One region of the Thioalkalivibrio sp. ALgr1 genome, then DNA from elsewhere that is predicted to be linked to it. Evidence: riboswitches for the same ligand, from Rfam matches in the RefSeq annotation. Region 1 holds a riboswitch; each other region holds the start of a gene.

Region 1 (5,324 bases):
CGATGCCGCGTATATGGTCCAGCACCGCCACCTGGTGGTGCAGGTCGAGCTGGCTGGTGGGCTCGTCCAGCAGCAGGAGCCGCGGGTTCTGGGTGAGTACGGTGGCGATGGCCAGGCGCTGGCGCTCGCCACCGGACAGGGTATCCACCAGGCGGTGCTCCAGTTCCGCCAGATCCATGCGGGCCAGGGCGGCGCGGGCCTGGGCGTAGTCCTCGGCGGACTCGATGTCCCAGGGCCGCAGGTAGGGGTGGCGGCCGATCAGAGCCGTCTCCAGTACTGTTGCAGGGAAGCCGTCGTGGTGCTTCTGAAACACCAGGCCCAGTTCGCGCGCCAGATGCGCTCGCGAGTATTCAGGGAGCGGGCGGCCTTGCACATGGATCTCTCCGGTGCGGGCCGCGCGCAGCCCGGCCAGGGTATGCAGCAGGGTGCTCTTGCCCGCGCCGTTCGGGCCGAGGATGCCCCAGCACTGTCCCGGGTTGATGGTCAGGTCCAGGGGTGAGCCGCTGGCGCGTTCCGGGATGTCGATGACCAGATCGTGGGTGGCCAGCAGGGTGTCCGGCCCTGGCACCTCGTGCACGCTCTCGGCACCCGGCGCATGGGGGTCGCCGTGACGTTGGGGGTCGGCAGTGTGCGGAGGCATCAGCGGCTCCGGTACAGCAGGAACAGGAATACGGGGACGCCCAGCATCGCGGTGATCACGCCGACGGGCAACTGCTCCGGGGCGATCATCGTACGGGCGAGGGTGTCGGCCAGCGTCAGCAGGATGCCGCCGCCGAGTGCCGAGGCCGGCAGGATCACGCGCTGGTCGTTGCCGAAGATCAGCCGGAGCATGTGCGGCACGATTAGTCCGACGAAGCCCACCGCACCGACCTGCATGACCGCCGTGGCGGTGATCAGTGCCGCCGCGACGTAGATCGTCCATTCCACCGGCCGCACGGCCACGCCCAGTGCGGCCGCCTGCATCGGGCCGCGCGCCAGCACGTTCAGCGTCCGTCCCAGCGGCAGGGCCAGCAACACGACCAGCACCAGCACACCCCAGGCGGGGTAGGGGTTGCGGGCGTGGGAGACATCGCCCATCAGCCAGTACAGCATCCCGGGCAGCTCCGCGGTTGGGCTCACGGCGAGCAGGAAGCTGATCACGGCGCCCCAGCCGGCCGCCACGACCACGCCGGTCAGCAGCAATCGGGTCGGCGTCCAGCTGCCGGTGCCGTGCGCCAGGCCGAACACGATCACCGTGGACAGCAGCGCGCCTGCGAATGCGGCGACCGAGACCGAGAACATCGACAGCCCCGCGAGCATGGCCAGCAGGGCACCCACCGAAGCCCCGCCGGAGAGGCCCAGCACATAGGGATCGGCCAGCGGATTGCGCAGCAACACCTGCATCAGGGCACCGGCGACGCCCAGCAGCCCGCCGGCGGCGAATGCGGCCAGGGCGCGTGGCAGGCGCAGTTCCAGTACCAGCGTGTTGTGCAGGCGGCTCCCTTCGCCCTGAATCACCGCGAGCAGGTCGCCGGGAGCAATGGCGACGCTGCCATAGGCCAGCGCGATCAGGATCGCAAGCAGCGACGCCGGGAGCAGGACCCCCGTGGCGAGGAGGAAGGAGCGCGTCACGGCTGGTCAGTCGTCCCGGCGTGAACGGGCCCGTTCCAGCTCTTCGCACATCAGCCGGGTCCCTTCGGCAATCCGCGGGGTGTGACGCTGGAGCAGCGACGGCGGGATAAAGAACAGGTTGTCGCGCTGCACCGCGGTCATGTCCTCCCATTGTTCCCAGGCAATCACCCAGTCCGGCCGGTCTTCGCCCATGCCGCCGCCGATGATTACCTCCGGATCGGCCTCGATCACGGCCTCGCGGTCCATGCGCGGCACCAGGCGGTCCAGGTGACCGAACACGTTCTTGCCCCCGCACAGGCGGATGGCCTCGCCGATCAGGTGATCGTCGTTGACCGTCATCAGGGGCTGTTCCCACACCTGGTAGAACAGCGGGATCGGGTCGCGGTCGGCATAGTCGAGCCGCAGCGTCTCGATCTCGTCGAGAAAGGCCTGCACCGCCTCCTCGCCGCGTTCCTCGGTACCGGCCAGCTGCGCCATGCGACGCATGCTGGAGGCCACGCCCTCGAAACTGCGCGGTTCCGAGACATAGACGTTCAGCCCCAGATCGCGCAGGCGCTCGATCTGCGAGCTGGAGTTGCCACTGCGCCAGGCGACCACCAGGTCCGGGTCCATCTCGACCACGCGTTCCAGGTCGATGCGGCTGTAGCCACCGACTCGCGGGATCATCTCCGCCTCCGGCGGGAAGTCGCTGTGCTGCGTGACGCCGACCAGCTGCTCTCCGGCGCCGACGGCGAACAGGACTTCCGTGATGTGCGGGGCCAGGCTGACGATACGTTCGGCGGGCCGGTCGAGCGTGACCTCGCGATCGTCATCGTCGGTCACCGTGACCGGTTCGGCCAGTGTCGGCCCCGCGCACAGGAGTAGCGCGGCAAGGGCCGTTAACTGGCGTTTGAGGGAAGTGAAAGTCATTAAAAATCCGACTGTTGTGGATTGTTCATAACGTAAACAATACCGTGTTTTCGGGGCGCCGCACGGGCAGCGAAAGCGCCTCATCATAGCAGCAAGGGCAAGATGGTTTGGTGCCCAAATTGGTCGGGGGCACCCTGAGCGCGTATCATGCTCCGCTTTCGTCAGGTGCCTGCAGTTGGCAGGTGAAACGGGAAGCTGGTGCAAGTCCGGCGCTGCCCCCGCAACGGTAAGCGAGCGGTAAATCGCTCGGCAGACTGGCCACTGGGTCCTGTGCCCGGGAAGGCGTCTGCCGGTCGGCATCCTCCGACGCTCGCAAGCCCGGAGACCGGCCTGGCGGTGATTCATCCTGCGACCGTGCGGCGGGCAACGGTCGAGGGCGCAGGTGCGTTCCTAAAAGCCTGTTCCTTCGTGTCTTCGCCGCGCCGTCGCCTCGACGGAACCTCATGACGGCCCCAGCTCCCAACCAGTCAGAAGAGAATCCGAACGCGTTCGCCTCGGCGGAGCGCGCAGCGGTCTATCGCGTGATCGGCGAGCGCCGGGACATGCGGCATTTCCGCCCGGACCCGGTGGACCCCGATACCCTGCGGCGCCTGCTGGAGGCCGCGCACCAGGCGCCCAGCGTGGGCTACATGCAGCCCTGGCGCTTTCTGCGGGTGACCGACGCGCGGCTGCGCGATGCGTTGCACGGGCATGTGGCGGCGGAGCAGACACGCACGGCCGAGGCCTGCGGCGAGCGTGCCGCCGAGGTGCACCGGCTGAAGCTCGAAGGTATCCGCGATGCCGGCGAGCTGCTGGTGGTCGCGTTGACCGATGGGCGCGAGCGCTACGTGCTGGGTCGGCGCACCATCCCGGAGATGGACCTGTGCTCCGCCGCGTGTGCGATCCAGAACCTGTGGCTCGCGGCCCGGGCCGAGGGCCTGGGCATGGGCTGGGTGTCGCTGTTCGACCCGGACTGGCTGGCCGGCGAGCTGGGGATGCCGGAAGGGGCGTGGCCGATCGCGATCCTTTGTCTGGGTCATGTGGATGCGTTCTACGAGCGGCCGATGCTGGAAACCGAGGGCTGGGATCAGCGACGGTCGCTGGACGAACTGGTGTTCGAGAATCGCTGGGGCAGCCGTACCGACGCACCCGGCGGTTCCTCAGCGAGTGGATGACCCGATGCTGATCGCGTTCCTCACGCTGCTTGGTGCGCTGGTGCTGGATCGCCTGATCGGCGATCCGCGCCGCTGGCACCCGCTGGCCGGGTTCGGGCTGCTGGTCCAGCGCCTGGAGGCTCGGTTCTACCGCGATGGTCGGGCCCGCGGCGCGCTGCTGCTGGCCGTCCTGGTGGTGCCCTTTGTGCTGCTGACGGTCTGGTTGCAGCAGCTCCTGCCGGTCTGGCTGGTAGGGCTGCTGGTACTGGCGTTGGCGCTGGGCTGGCGCAGCCTCGACGAGCACGCCGAGCGCGTGGCCCGGGCGCTGGAGGCCGGCGATCTGGGCCAGGCGCGGCAGCAGGTGCAGATGCTGGTCAGCCGCGACAGCGAGGCCCTGGATGTGGCCGGGGTCAGCGGCGCGGCGGTGGAGTCGGTACTGGAGAACGGCAACGATGCCTTGTTCGGCACCATTTTCTGGTTCCTGGTGGCCGGTGCGCCGGGGGTGGTGCTGTATCGCCTGGTGAATACGCTGGATGCGATGTGGGGCTACCGCAATGCGCGTTACACGCGCTTTGGCTGGACCGCGGCGCGGCTGGATGACCTGCTGAACTGGATCCCGGCGCGCATGACCGCGCTGGCCTATGCCCTGGCCGGGCGCACTCGCGATGCCCTGCAGTGCTGGGGCGAGCAGGCCGCGGCCTGGAAGAGCCCGAACGCTGGGCCGGTAATGGCCGCTGGGGCGGGCGCACTGGGGCTGGTGCTGGGCGGTGCCAGCCAATATCACGGCGAGCGTCAGTGGCGTCCGCGCCTGGGGATGGGCGCGGCACCGGATGCCGCCGGCATCCGTGCGGCGATGGGGCTGGTGGATCGGGCGCTGGCGCTGTGGATGGGCGTGCTTGTCATCGGGGTGAGCCTTGCGATCTTCTGAGCTGAACAGAGCGCGGCCGGCACCGACCGGGGCCGTGCTAACCCAGGTGCATGGTGGCGGACTGCGCGCAGCTGCCAGGCATTACGGGGTGGCGCCGGAGCAATGGCTGGACCTGTCTACCGGCATCAACCCGCACGGCTATCCGCTGCCCATGCCCCCGGCGGACGTCTGGGCGCGCCTGCCGGAGCCCGACGACGGTCTGGAGGCGGCCGCGGCGCGGTACTACGGCTGCAAAGGGCTGTTGCCCCTGGCGGGCTCGCAGGCGGCCATCCAGCTGCTGCCACAGCTTCGCCCAGCGGCTGCTCGGGTTGGCCTCCTCGCGCCCAGTTACAACGAACACGCGCGGGCCTGGCGCATGGCCGGGCATCGGGTCGAGGCGCTTCCTGCGCTTGGCGACGCGGCGCCGGCCGCGATCGAGGCACGCCTGCCGCAGCTGGATGTGCTGGTACTGGTCAATCCGAACAACCCGACTGGACTGCGCGTGACCGTGGAGACGCTGCTGCGCTGGCATAAGGGGCTTGCGGCACGCGGCGGCTGGCTGGTGGTGGACGAGGCCTTCATGGATACCAGCCCCCGGCACAGCCTGTTGGCGGCCGACCCGGGCACGGACCTGGGCCCGGGGCTGCTGGTGCTGCGGTCGCTGGGCAAGTTCTTCGGTCTGGCCGGGGCGCGGGTCGGATTCCTGGCGGCGGAGCCGGCGCTGCGGGCGGCGCTGGCGGAGCGGCTGGGTCCGTGGGCGCTGT
Region 2 (5,324 bases), on a different contig from region 1:
ACGAACAGAAGATCCGACAGGCGGTTGATGTAGGCCAGTGAACTCGGCCGCAGCGCCTCATGGTGATTCACCGCCACCAGACGACGTTCCGCACGGCGGCATACCGTACGGGCGATATGGCAGTCGGCCGTGGCCGGGCCACCGCCCGGCAGGATGAACTCCTCGAGCGGCGGCAGATCGGCGTTGAAGCTTTCCAGCTCGACATCGAGCCGCTCGACAGAGGCATCCGGTAGCGCCTGATGCCCCGGCACCGCCAGCTCCGCCCCCAGGTCGAACAGCTCGTGCTGAACCAGGGCCAGCACGCGCCGAACCTCTTCCGGGAGATCGTGGACCAGGACCCGGCCCACGACACTGTTCAGCTCGTCCACGTCACCAAACGCCTCGACGCGGTGGCTGTCCTTATCCACCCGCGAGCCATCCCCCAGGCCAGTCCGGCCTTCGTCACCCGTGCGGGTCGCAATCTTTGACAGTCGATTACCCATGCATCACCTCTGCTGGTAGCGCAGCTTGACGAAAGCGGCCCGACCCGGCTGGTTGTACCCTCCGGCGGTCTCGTAGTCCTTGTCGAACACGTTATTGACCGTCGCCTGAATCTGCCATTCCGGCGCAATCTGATAGCTCGCACGCAGATTGAGCAGGCCGTAGCCGGCAAGTCGCTCCTGATTGTCGCGATCGTCATAGGCGCGACTCTTGGCGATAGCCGATCCCCCTACGGAGAAACGCTGGAACTGGCGATCGAGATCCACCCGCGCTGTCACGGGCGAGCGGCGGCGCAATTCGTTTCCGGTCTCCCGGTCTTCGGCGTCCAGGAAGGTCAGGGAGGCGCGAGAGACCCATTGGGCTCCCTCGTAACCGCCTTCCAGTTCGATGCCGCGAATCCGGGCTTCGTCCACGTTTTCTGCCCGAAATGCGACGGGATCGAAGGTGATCATCTGGTCGAGATCAGTCCGGAAGACGGCGGCATCGGCATAGTACGGACCACTGGAATAGCGCGCGCCGAGTTCAAACGTGCGGGAAGTCTCCGGATCAAGATCGGAGTTCCCGAAGCCCGGGAAGTAGAGATCATTGAACGTCGGTGCCTTGAATGCCGTTCCGTAGGAAGCTCGCAACCGAACCGTTTCCGAAGCCTGCAAACCCCATGCGACCTGGCCGGTCGTCTTGTCTCCGAACTGCTCGTTGTCGTCGTAGCGCAGGCTGCCTTCGAGATCGTGGCGCCCAAGATCCACCTGCACCACGGAGTAAGCTCCAACGTTGTAACGCGACCCTTCATCGTAATCGGTGTCGCTCTCGACGCGGTCCTCGTGCGCATCAATGCCAGTCACGAGGTACACGCGATCCCCTATATCGATATCATTGCGCCAGTCGATCGTGTCGCGACGGGTATCGAACTGGGAGAAAAATTCACCGTCGAGAAAATTCTCCGACTCGTCCCGGCTGTGGCCGACCGACAGTTCAGTCTCCCACTGCCGTGTAACCGGAATACGGAAGCCAGCCCGCAAAGCCGCGTGCACAAAGTCCGAGGAGTCCGGCGAGAACTGGGAATCAGTGTCAAATTCGGTTGAGCCTTCCGAATACAAGACATTCCCAAAGACCTCCGCACCGTTATCAAGACGATGGGTCACCTTGGTCGCAAGCGAGGTGTTGTCGTAGCCGTCACGGTCATCGTCTCCAACGTCATCCTGCACATTGATGCCGTCGGTCTCGAAATGGCTGAGCGAGAAGCTGTAGTTCGTGTTCTCGGTTCCGCCGGCGACGCCCACACCCGTTTCCCAGGTGTTGAAGCTGCCGCCCCCGACAAACGCGTTGACCCTGGGCGGCCCCTTCTGGCCCTCGCGGGTAAAGACCTGCACCACGCCGCCAATGGCGTCGGAGCCGTAGATGCTGGTACGCGGTCCGCGCACCACTTCGACGCGCTCGATCTCCTCCGGTGGCAGGAACTGCCAGCTTGCCCCGCCACTGGTGGCCGACCCCATGCGCACGCCGTCGATCAGGAGCAGGGTGTGGTCGGAACTCGTGCCACGCGTGTAGACCGAGGTGGTCTTGCCGAAGGCACTGTTCTGGGAGGTCTCGATCCCGGCGCGGCCCTCCAGCAGGTCGGTGAACTGCTGCGGTTGCAGGCGCTCGATCTCTTCGCGGTCGATGACGGTGACCGAGGACAGGGTCTCGTCGACGGTCTGCGCGACGCGCGCGGCCGTGACCTGGACCACGTCGAGGGTGTGCGCTTCGGAATCGGCGTCCGGCGTCTCGGCGAGGACCGGGGTGGTGGCCAGCAGGATGGCCGTGGAAAGTGCTGTGCGTTTCATGTCGTCCGTGTCTCCCGGCGAGCCGCCCGCACGCCGTAAATTCGTCGGGACCACGCAGGCAGGGGGAGAGAGACACGAGGGGGACCGGGCACAGCCGCTATGCGACCAGGCCCGATCATCCGCCTCGCATGCCCGCCGCATGCCGCGCGATCATTCCCTGGCCGGTCTCCGGGCTGACGAGCGTTCCGGTGCGGCGCCTTCCCGAACGATTCCGTTCAGTGGCGTGTGCCGCGACCATCAGAGGCCGTCATGGCCTCTCGCTCGATTACCGTTGCGGGGGCAGCGTCGGATTCGTCCGCAGGCATCCAGATACCTGTAGCGGGCTCACCGAACTTCCCGTTTAACCCCTCGGCGAGACACGCCGAGGGGCACCAGAAAACGCACGAAAGCCTACACAGTTGGTCAAGAAATTACCAGACCCGGGAAATGCGCGGCGTCAGGATCGCTGGGCCTCAGCCTGCACATAACGTGCGCCGCTCTTGAGCAACCGCCCCCAGGACTTGTCCTGCAGCATGGCGTCAAATTCCGGCGACCGTTCGGCACGCAAAGCCACCGGCGCCGCCTGCGCGCCCTCCTCCACCGGATGGGCGGCCAGCATCTCCAGGCGGTCGGGATTGGCGCCATATTGCCGTACCAGGAAATCACGCATGGAGTCGGACAGCGGCAGATGGTAGATGCGCGTCAGACGCAGGGCCAGCCATTCCGCCATACGGCTGAGATCCTGACGCACCATACGCACCATCGCCGAACCCAACCCCGCCTTGGCATCCGCACTCATGCCGACGTACAGGCCTCCGAGATAGGCGGCGGGATTCGCATAGATCGCGCGCTGGATACTCGGGTTGGTCAGGTCGACCAGAGGCTCCAGAATCAGTGCGAGCTGGATGCCGATGCGCTTGGCGGTGTCCGCATCCAGTGGGTGCCCACCAAAGTAGAACAGGTCGCCCTCGCGCCGGATGCCGAGCTCGGACAGGTACTCACAGAACCGGTCGGCCAGGCGCAGCTTCTGGTCGTCCGCCAGCTCGATCACCTCCTCGCTCACGCGGATACCGCGCGCACTGCGCTTGAACCAGCTCTGCTGCCCCTTTCTCTCGACCTGCTGTCGTCGCAGCGCCTCCCAGCGCTCGACCGCGGCGGTATAGCGACTCTGCGCCTGCATGAGCTGGTCCCGCGCCGCGCGCAGGTCTTCGACATGACGCAGCGCCCGCCCCAGCAGGCGGCCTTCCGGCGAATTCACAGCGGGGCGGGACTGTTCCAGTTGCGAAAGTGCATCCAGCACCTCGCGCCCGATACCCAGAGTCGGCGAACGCAGGACCTGCGGATCCAGGCCACTGGCCGGGCTTTGCGCCAGCAACATCGCGAGCGAGCGCAGGCGACTGACCACACCCGCCTGAGCGACGCGGAAACGGTTGCCCTGATACTCCAGCCGATCCAGCGCATGCCCCAACCGCCAACCACCCGACCATTCGAAACTCAGCCGCCGGATCTGCCGCCCGTTGACCATCTCGAAGGCCAGTACAAACATGGCCTGCGTATCATCCAGTGTGCAGCGCGACAGGTCATCCGAGTCCGCCGCTGAAAACAGGCGGTCCAGAAATTGATCGATCCGCCGGACGCCATCCTCACGGGTTGGCGCGACGCCCTGAAGCCGGTCGCGCAGCGGATCCGCCAGTTCGGAGGCATCGTGGTGCAGTTTTTCCAGCGCGGCCAGACGAGCATCCGCAGTGGCATCCACCAGATCCGCGACGCGCGAGCGCAGCCCCAGCCGACGGTAGATCTCGATCTGCTCGGCCGCTGCTGCGAGGCTGGTATCGCCGGTCATCTCGCGCACCGCGACCGCGACGCCTTCCGGCGAGATATCCACCTCATGAAGCAGAACCTCGGCGGCCTTGCGTCGCCGCATGTCCGGCGCCATCTCGGCCATCGCCAGGTCGCGGGTCACGAACAGCAGGTCCGGCAAAAAGTCGATCGTATTGCGCAGCTGATCGCGTGAGCGCTCCTGCCGCTTGCCCCGCGTGGCATCGGCAATAAACCGCGCCAGCAGGCCAATCACCCCGAACAGCAGCGTGTAGACGGCAAAAAAGATGAAATTCTGGGCCGGGGCGGCGTGGCCAAAGCCCAGGAAATAGCCCCCCTGCATCGCGAGGAAGGTCACCGGGCCGGCCGCCCACAGCAGCTGCAGCATGTTGAGCGACCAGGGCACCTTGCGCGCGGTCGCCGCGACCTCGGTGATCCGGCTGCGTCCGGCCGCCTCGATCAGCACATGGTCCTGGCTCGGACTGGCGGCCTGGGGGGCCTCCTGCCGCTGTTGCCGCTTGCGAAACCTGCCAAACACGCGTCGTCCCTGCCCCCTCAGCGTTTCCGTGAAGTGTAGGGAAAACAGACCGGTTGCGGGTGCCCGGTCAGGAAAAAATGTTCAGGGAGCCAGGAAGTAGTCCGCAATCCCTACGCAGCACTGCGACCCCGGACTGCCGCCTCCCCCGGCGGCGTCGAAACCACCTTGGGCGCCTCGTCGGCATACAGATAGTCGCGGGTGAGCGGCACGGCATCCTGCTGTTTGGCCACCTGGATGTGGAACACCACCTGGCGCCACCAGCGGAAGGTCGCCTCGCAACTGGCCAGATAGAACTCCCACATGCGGCAGAAGCGCTCGTCGAAGTGGCCCACTGCCTCGGCACGGATGTTCTGGAACCGCCGATACCACTCGGCGAGCGTCTCCGCATAGTGCAGCCGCCAGAACTCGATATCGGTGGTATGCAGCGGGGTCGGCTCCAACGCCTCCATCACCTCGGACAGTGCCGGGGTATAACCGCCAGGGAAGATGTACTTGCTCAGCCAGGGGTTGGTGGTCCCCGGAGGCCCCTGGCGGCCAATCGTGTGCAGGACGGCCACGCCATCGTCCTTGAGCAGGTCGTTCACCCGCTGGAAGAACGTGCCGTAATTGGGCACGCCGACATGCTCAAACATGCCGACACTGACGATCCGGTCGTACTGGTCGTCGTGTTCGCGGTAGTCCTGATA
Region 3 (5,324 bases), on a different contig from region 1:
ACATCGCCAGGAACCTGTAGGAGTCTGCTTGCAGGCGAAGGCGGTTTCTTCCCGATCAGGGTCATGGCAAGGGGCCGCCATGCGGCGGCCCCTTGGTTCCCGGCCGGTTTAGCGGCGGCGGTAGTTGTCGTGGCAGGCCAGACAATGGTGGCGCACGCCGTTCAGGGCCTCGGTGGCGCGAAGCTGGAAGTCTTCGTTCTCCAGGTCGTCGGCCGACTCCACCTTGCGCTGCAGTCGTTCGGCGGCCTCGCGGTAGGCTGCCTTGTACTCGGAGAACTCCGGGTCCTCCCAGGCCGCGGGCAGGGCCCCGGGTTCGCCGTCCCGCGCTGGTGTCTCGCGTGCGAACCAGGTTTCGATGTCGTCGGCGCGGCGCGCCAGTTCCTCGGCCAGACCGGGCAGACGTTCGGCGAATGGTGCGTCATAACGCAGGATCTGCTCGATGCTGCGGTAGGTGGCCGAGGTGCCCTGCATGCTCTGCTGACGGAAGCGCTGGAAGGCCTCGGTCGCATCCACTTTGGCCGGATCGTCCAGGGTCTTGTCATAGTCGCCCCAGGGGCCCGGCATTGTGACAGTGACCTCCGCGGTGGCCGGGCTGCCGGTGGCAGCCAGCAACAGGATCGCAAAGAGGGTGGTTCTCAACGGGTGGTGGATCGGTTGCATCCAGTTCATGTCGATTCTCCCGGTCATTTCTCAGAAGCGGAACTGGTGCTGCAGGTGCAGCTCCCAGTCCGAGGTGTCGGTGTCGCGGTCCAGCCACATCAGTTGGGTCTTGTGCCGCTGGCCACGGTGATACCAGTTGAGGCCGGCACCCCATTCACGCTGCCAGCGCTCGTCAGTGCCAAGATCGTCGCCTGCGTCGTGGCGCAATACGGCGTGGCGCGCGGCGAACTCCAGTCCCTCCACCGGCAGCGACTGCGCCAGTTCCAGTTCGGCCCCCAGGTCGTGGTAGCTCGCGGTGCGGTCGGGGGAGACATCGCGGCGGAAGGCCGCCAGCGACAGCGAGGTATGGGCGAACTTGACCACCGCGTCGGCGGTGGCGGTGATCCAGTCGGCGCGTTGGTTGGCCACCGTGTCTTCGATGCCGCGGCTCCAGTCGCGCAGGTGGTTGCGGCTGGCGGCCTGTACGCCGGCGCCCAGGGCGACGGTGCGCTCCACGGCCTGGCCTAACGTGGTGTTGTCACGTGGGACTGCGCCGACCGGGGCCCACGCGCCGCGCGCGCTGAACAGGTGGCCGGATGTGGAGGGGCGATCGTCGCGCTGATCCAGACGCCCGCGACCGTCAAACACGCCGATGGCCCATGCCCGGTTGTCGCCGGCGCCGCCCAGCAGGGCGATACCGGTGTCGCGGCCGGCCGGAACCTCGAACTGGTTGCCGGCGATGCTCAGTTCGGTGAACAGGCGGTTGGGTCCGCCGATATCCCGCGACAGGCCGAAGGGGACCGTAAACTGGCCAGCCCGCAGGCCCAGGTGTTCACCCAGTGCGTACTGCAACCAGATGTCGCGCATGGACAGCTCGCCGCTGCTGAAATCCGGCTGCAGGCGGAAGCTCAGATCGGGGTGGAACAGGGTGCCCGAGGTGTCCAGCCAGGCACGACGGAAGTCGAATTCGCTGCTGGAGCCATCCGGGTCTCGTTCGTAGCTGTAGCGGCCCTGGATCAGCGGATCCAGGGTGACCTGCAGGCCGTCTTCCGCGTCGCCGAATTCGAAGCCGGCTTGTGCCGGCGCGATGCCCGCGGCCGTCATCAGGCACAGGGTGGCCAGGGCCGGGACGGCATGCTGTCCCGGTCGGAGATGGGTATGGTTCATTGTTGGGTTGCTCCCTTGGACGCGCGACCCCGCACGCCGTGGATGAAACGACGCCGGAAGCTGGACAGGGAGCAGGGGAGGCCGGGCGATGCGAGCACGCCGGACTGGCCCGCTCGGCCGCCCACCGCGGCGTCGGGTGTCGTCCAGGCCGGTCTCCGGACTCGCGAAGTGGATGCGCGATGCATCCAGGGCGGATCGCCTTCCCGCGGGCATCCCGGGGATGCGCCGCAGTGGCATTGGATCCGCCCGTCTCCGCCTACCGTTGCGGGGGCAGTGCCGGCCTTGCGAATGTCGATTCGCGCACCGGCTTCCCGATTATCCCCGGCGGCTGAGCGCCGGGGCACCTAGAGAGGGGCGAACCGTAATGGAGGGAAAAGGGGGGGTCAAGTTTGTCCGGGTATCCCGGGAAACGGTGTAGTGGGGGCGAACCCGGCTCCCCTGGAGGCTGATAATTGATGCAGATCATCTCCGGGGCGGATTTTGATCGCGACCAGTTTTCCGCGTCTGTAGGGTGGGTTTTAAGTGGTTTGGACCGAGTCTATTTCGGTTCGCGCCGATATCCGCTTCTCAGATGTCTGTTACTCATCTGTTACTCAAGGGAGACCTGTATGAAAACGCTTTCCGGATTCCGCATGACGGCGCTGGCGGCTTGTGCAGCCGTCGCGTTCGGGGCCGCAGCCCCGTCCGTGGCCGATACCGACTATTCCGAATACCGCGACGTGTTCGAGCCGCTGCCGGCGCTGCCGCCGATCCCGGCGGACAACTCGATGACCAAGGAGAAGATCGAGCTGGGCAAGATGCTGTTCTTCGAGCCGCGCATCTCCAGCTCCGGCGTGATCTCCTGCGCCACCTGCCACAACCCGGCGCTGGGCTGGGCGGACCGCATCCCGCGCGCGGTGGGCCATGACGGCCAGGTTGGCGAGCGCAATACCCCGACCGTGCTGAATTCCGGCTTCTTCACGGCCCAGTTCTGGGATGGCCGCGAGGACGATCTGGAAGGCCAGGCCCTGGGCCCGATCCAGGACGCGATCGAGATGGCGATGCCGCTGGAGGAGGCGATCGCGCGCCTGGAGGAGTTCAACGAGTACCAGGAGAAGTTCGAGGCCGCCTATCCCGATTATGACGGCGACAACGTGATCAATACCGACCACGTGGCCAAGGCCCTGGCGACGTTCCAGCGCACGCTGAACACCCCGAATTCGCCGCTGGATCGCTGGCTGGTCGGGGACGAGGGTGCGATGAGCGAGCAGCAGATGCGCGGGATGAAGCTGTTCGCCGATAACGGCTGCGTGGCCTGCCACAGCGGACCGGCGTTGACCGACAGCAACTTCCATCGCATCCAGGTGCCGGGCTCGGAAGACAAGGGCCGCTATCTGGTCACGGGCGATGAGGCCGACAAGTTCGCGTTCAAGACCCCGACGCTGCGCAATGTGGCGCTGACCTACCCCTACATGAACAACGGCGAGACCGCGACGCTGGACGAGGCGATCCGCATCATGGGGCAGGAGATGCTGGGCATGGAGTTCAGCGATGACGAGGTCGCGGACATCGAGGCCTTCATGCACGCACTGACCGGCGAGATGCCGCGCTTCGATATCCCCGCGCTGCCGTAACTGGCCGCACTGGGATCGGGTGTTACAAGCCCCCTCCGGAGACGGAGGGGGCTTTTTCGTGGGTGCGTTTATTCGACCGTGATAGTGATCTTTTCGGACACAACCGGTGGGTCGAAGCTAATGTGGCGGTAGTCCATGAACAGCAACTGCAGGGTGTACTCGCCGGGTTCCAGTTCCAGCTCGCCCTCGGTCTGTCCACCACCGAAATGACGCTTGTGGTCGGAGAAGGGCAGCGAGGCATCCAGGTCCACCTCGTCGAGTGGCTTGTTCACCAGCAGGTGGTGGTGGCCGGTGTTGTCCATCTCCACGCCGGCCGGCGCGACACCCATGCCGCGCAGGCCCATCTGGACACGCACTGGACTTTCGAGCGTTTCGCCATCCTGTGGACTGATGAAATAAACCTCGGCCCCGTCCGGTGGCGCAATGCGGTCGGTCGCCATGGCATTCCCGGCCAGCGCCAGGCCGCCGGTCAGTGCCAGTAACGTGGAAAGTCGGGTGAGCGTGGGATTCATGAAGGCTCCTTTGGCCCGCGTTCGGGCATCCGTGTGGTCCCAACTCCAGTATAGACCGCGGTCCCTGCGGCAGCCCCGCGGCGTTCTGCTACCCTAGGCGCCTTCAAATTCCACCTTCCTCAGGAACGAGTGCTTCGCATGACTTTTCGTACCCGTTTTGCCCCCAGTCCGACCGGCTATCTGCATATTGGCGGTGCCCGCACCGCGCTGTTCTCCTGGCTGTATGCGCGTCACCACGGTGGCGAGTTCGTGCTGCGCATCGAAGACACCGATCTGGAGCGCAGCAATGCGGAATCGGTCAACGCGATCCTTGAGGGGATGAACTGGCTGGGGCTGACTTACGATCACGGGCCGTTCTATCAGACGGAGCGTTTTGATCGGTACAAGGAGGTAATCGACCAGCTGATGGCCGCAGGTCACGCCTATCGCTGCTACTGCACGAAGGAAGAGTTGGATGCGATGCGCGAGGAGCAGAAGGCGCGCAAGGAAAAGCCGCGCTACGACGGTCGCTGCCGGGCGCGCACCGAGCCGCGCGAGGGCGTGGAGCCGGTAATCCGTTTTCGCACGCCGGACGAGGGGGTGACCATCGTCGACGACATGGTGCGCGGCAAGGTCGCGTTCCAGAACAGCGAGCTGGACGACCTGATCATCGCCCGCTCCGACGGCTCGCCAACCTACAACCTGACGGTGGTGGTCGACGACATGGATATGGGGATCACCCATGTGGTCCGTGGCGATGACCACTTGAACAACACCCCGCGCCAGATCAACATCCTGAAGGCGCTGGACGTGGAACCGCCGCGCTACGGCCACCTGCCGATGATCATGGGCCCGGACGGCGCCAAGCTATCCAAGCGCCATGGCGCGGTCTCGGTGATGCAGTACCGCGACGAGGGCTATCTGCCGGAGGCGCTACTGAACTACCTGGTGCGCCTGGGCTGGGCCCATGGCGATCAGGAAATTTTCTCGGTCGACGAGCTGGTGCGCCTGTTCGATATCCAGGACGTGAACCAGTCTGCTTCCGCGATCAACCCGGACAAGCTCCTGTGGTTGAACCAGCACTACATCAAGTCGCTGGACCCGGATCATGTGGCGCTGGAGTTCGGCTGGCACCTGGGTCAGTTGGGTATCGATCCGTCCAGCGGCCCGGCGATGCGCGACGTGGTGATCGCTCAGCGCGAGCGGGCGCGTACCCTTTGCGAGATGGCCGAGAACAGCGTGTACTTCTATCGCGAGTTCGAGGGCTACGACGAGAAGGCCGCGCGCAAGCAGCTCACCGCCGAAGCACTCCCGGTGCTGCAGACGCTGTATGACGGTTTCAGTGCGCTGGGTGCCTGGGAGAAGGAGCCGCTGCACGAGGTCGTGGTGCACACCGGCGAGCGGCTGGATCTCA

What was found. Region 1 has a riboswitch for cobalamin ahead of bluB (5,6-dimethylbenzimidazole synthase). Riboswitches for the same ligand answer to the same signal wherever they lie in the genome.
Region 2: another riboswitch for cobalamin. It lies ahead of F466_RS0105970 (TonB-dependent receptor domain-containing protein); the one in region 1 lies ahead of bluB (5,6-dimethylbenzimidazole synthase).
Region 3: another riboswitch for cobalamin. It lies ahead of F466_RS0105870 (porin); the one in region 1 lies ahead of bluB (5,6-dimethylbenzimidazole synthase).

What each region holds. Positions count from the first base shown of each region.
Region 1 is NZ_KB905137.1:23,558-28,881, reverse strand. It holds gene F466_RS0111975 (ABC transporter ATP-binding protein) at 1-640, opposite strand, end outside; gene F466_RS0111970 (iron ABC transporter permease) at 640-1,611, opposite strand; gene F466_RS0111965 (cobalamin-binding protein) at 1,618-2,520, opposite strand; cobalamin riboswitch at 2,667-2,869, shown strand; gene bluB (5,6-dimethylbenzimidazole synthase) at 2,964-3,674, shown strand; gene cbiB (adenosylcobinamide-phosphate synthase CbiB) at 3,679-4,581, shown strand; gene cobD (threonine-phosphate decarboxylase CobD) at 4,670-5,324, shown strand, end outside.
Region 2 is NZ_KB905133.1:335,970-341,293, forward strand. It holds gene F466_RS0105965 (cob(I)yrinic acid a,c-diamide adenosyltransferase) at 1-482, opposite strand, end outside; gene F466_RS0105970 (TonB-dependent receptor domain-containing protein) at 486-2,303, opposite strand; cobalamin riboswitch at 2,445-2,694, opposite strand; gene F466_RS0105975 (hypothetical protein) at 2,740-4,638, opposite strand; gene F466_RS0105980 (cyclopropane-fatty-acyl-phospholipid synthase family protein) at 4,749-5,324, opposite strand, start outside.
Region 3 is NZ_KB905133.1:312,463-317,786, reverse strand. It holds gene F466_RS0105875 (cytochrome c) at 109-669, opposite strand; gene F466_RS0105870 (porin) at 691-1,806, opposite strand; cobalamin riboswitch at 1,935-2,169, opposite strand; gene F466_RS0105865 (cytochrome-c peroxidase) at 2,439-3,419, shown strand; gene F466_RS0105860 (DUF4399 domain-containing protein) at 3,488-3,931, opposite strand; gene gltX (glutamate--tRNA ligase) at 4,070-5,324, shown strand, end outside.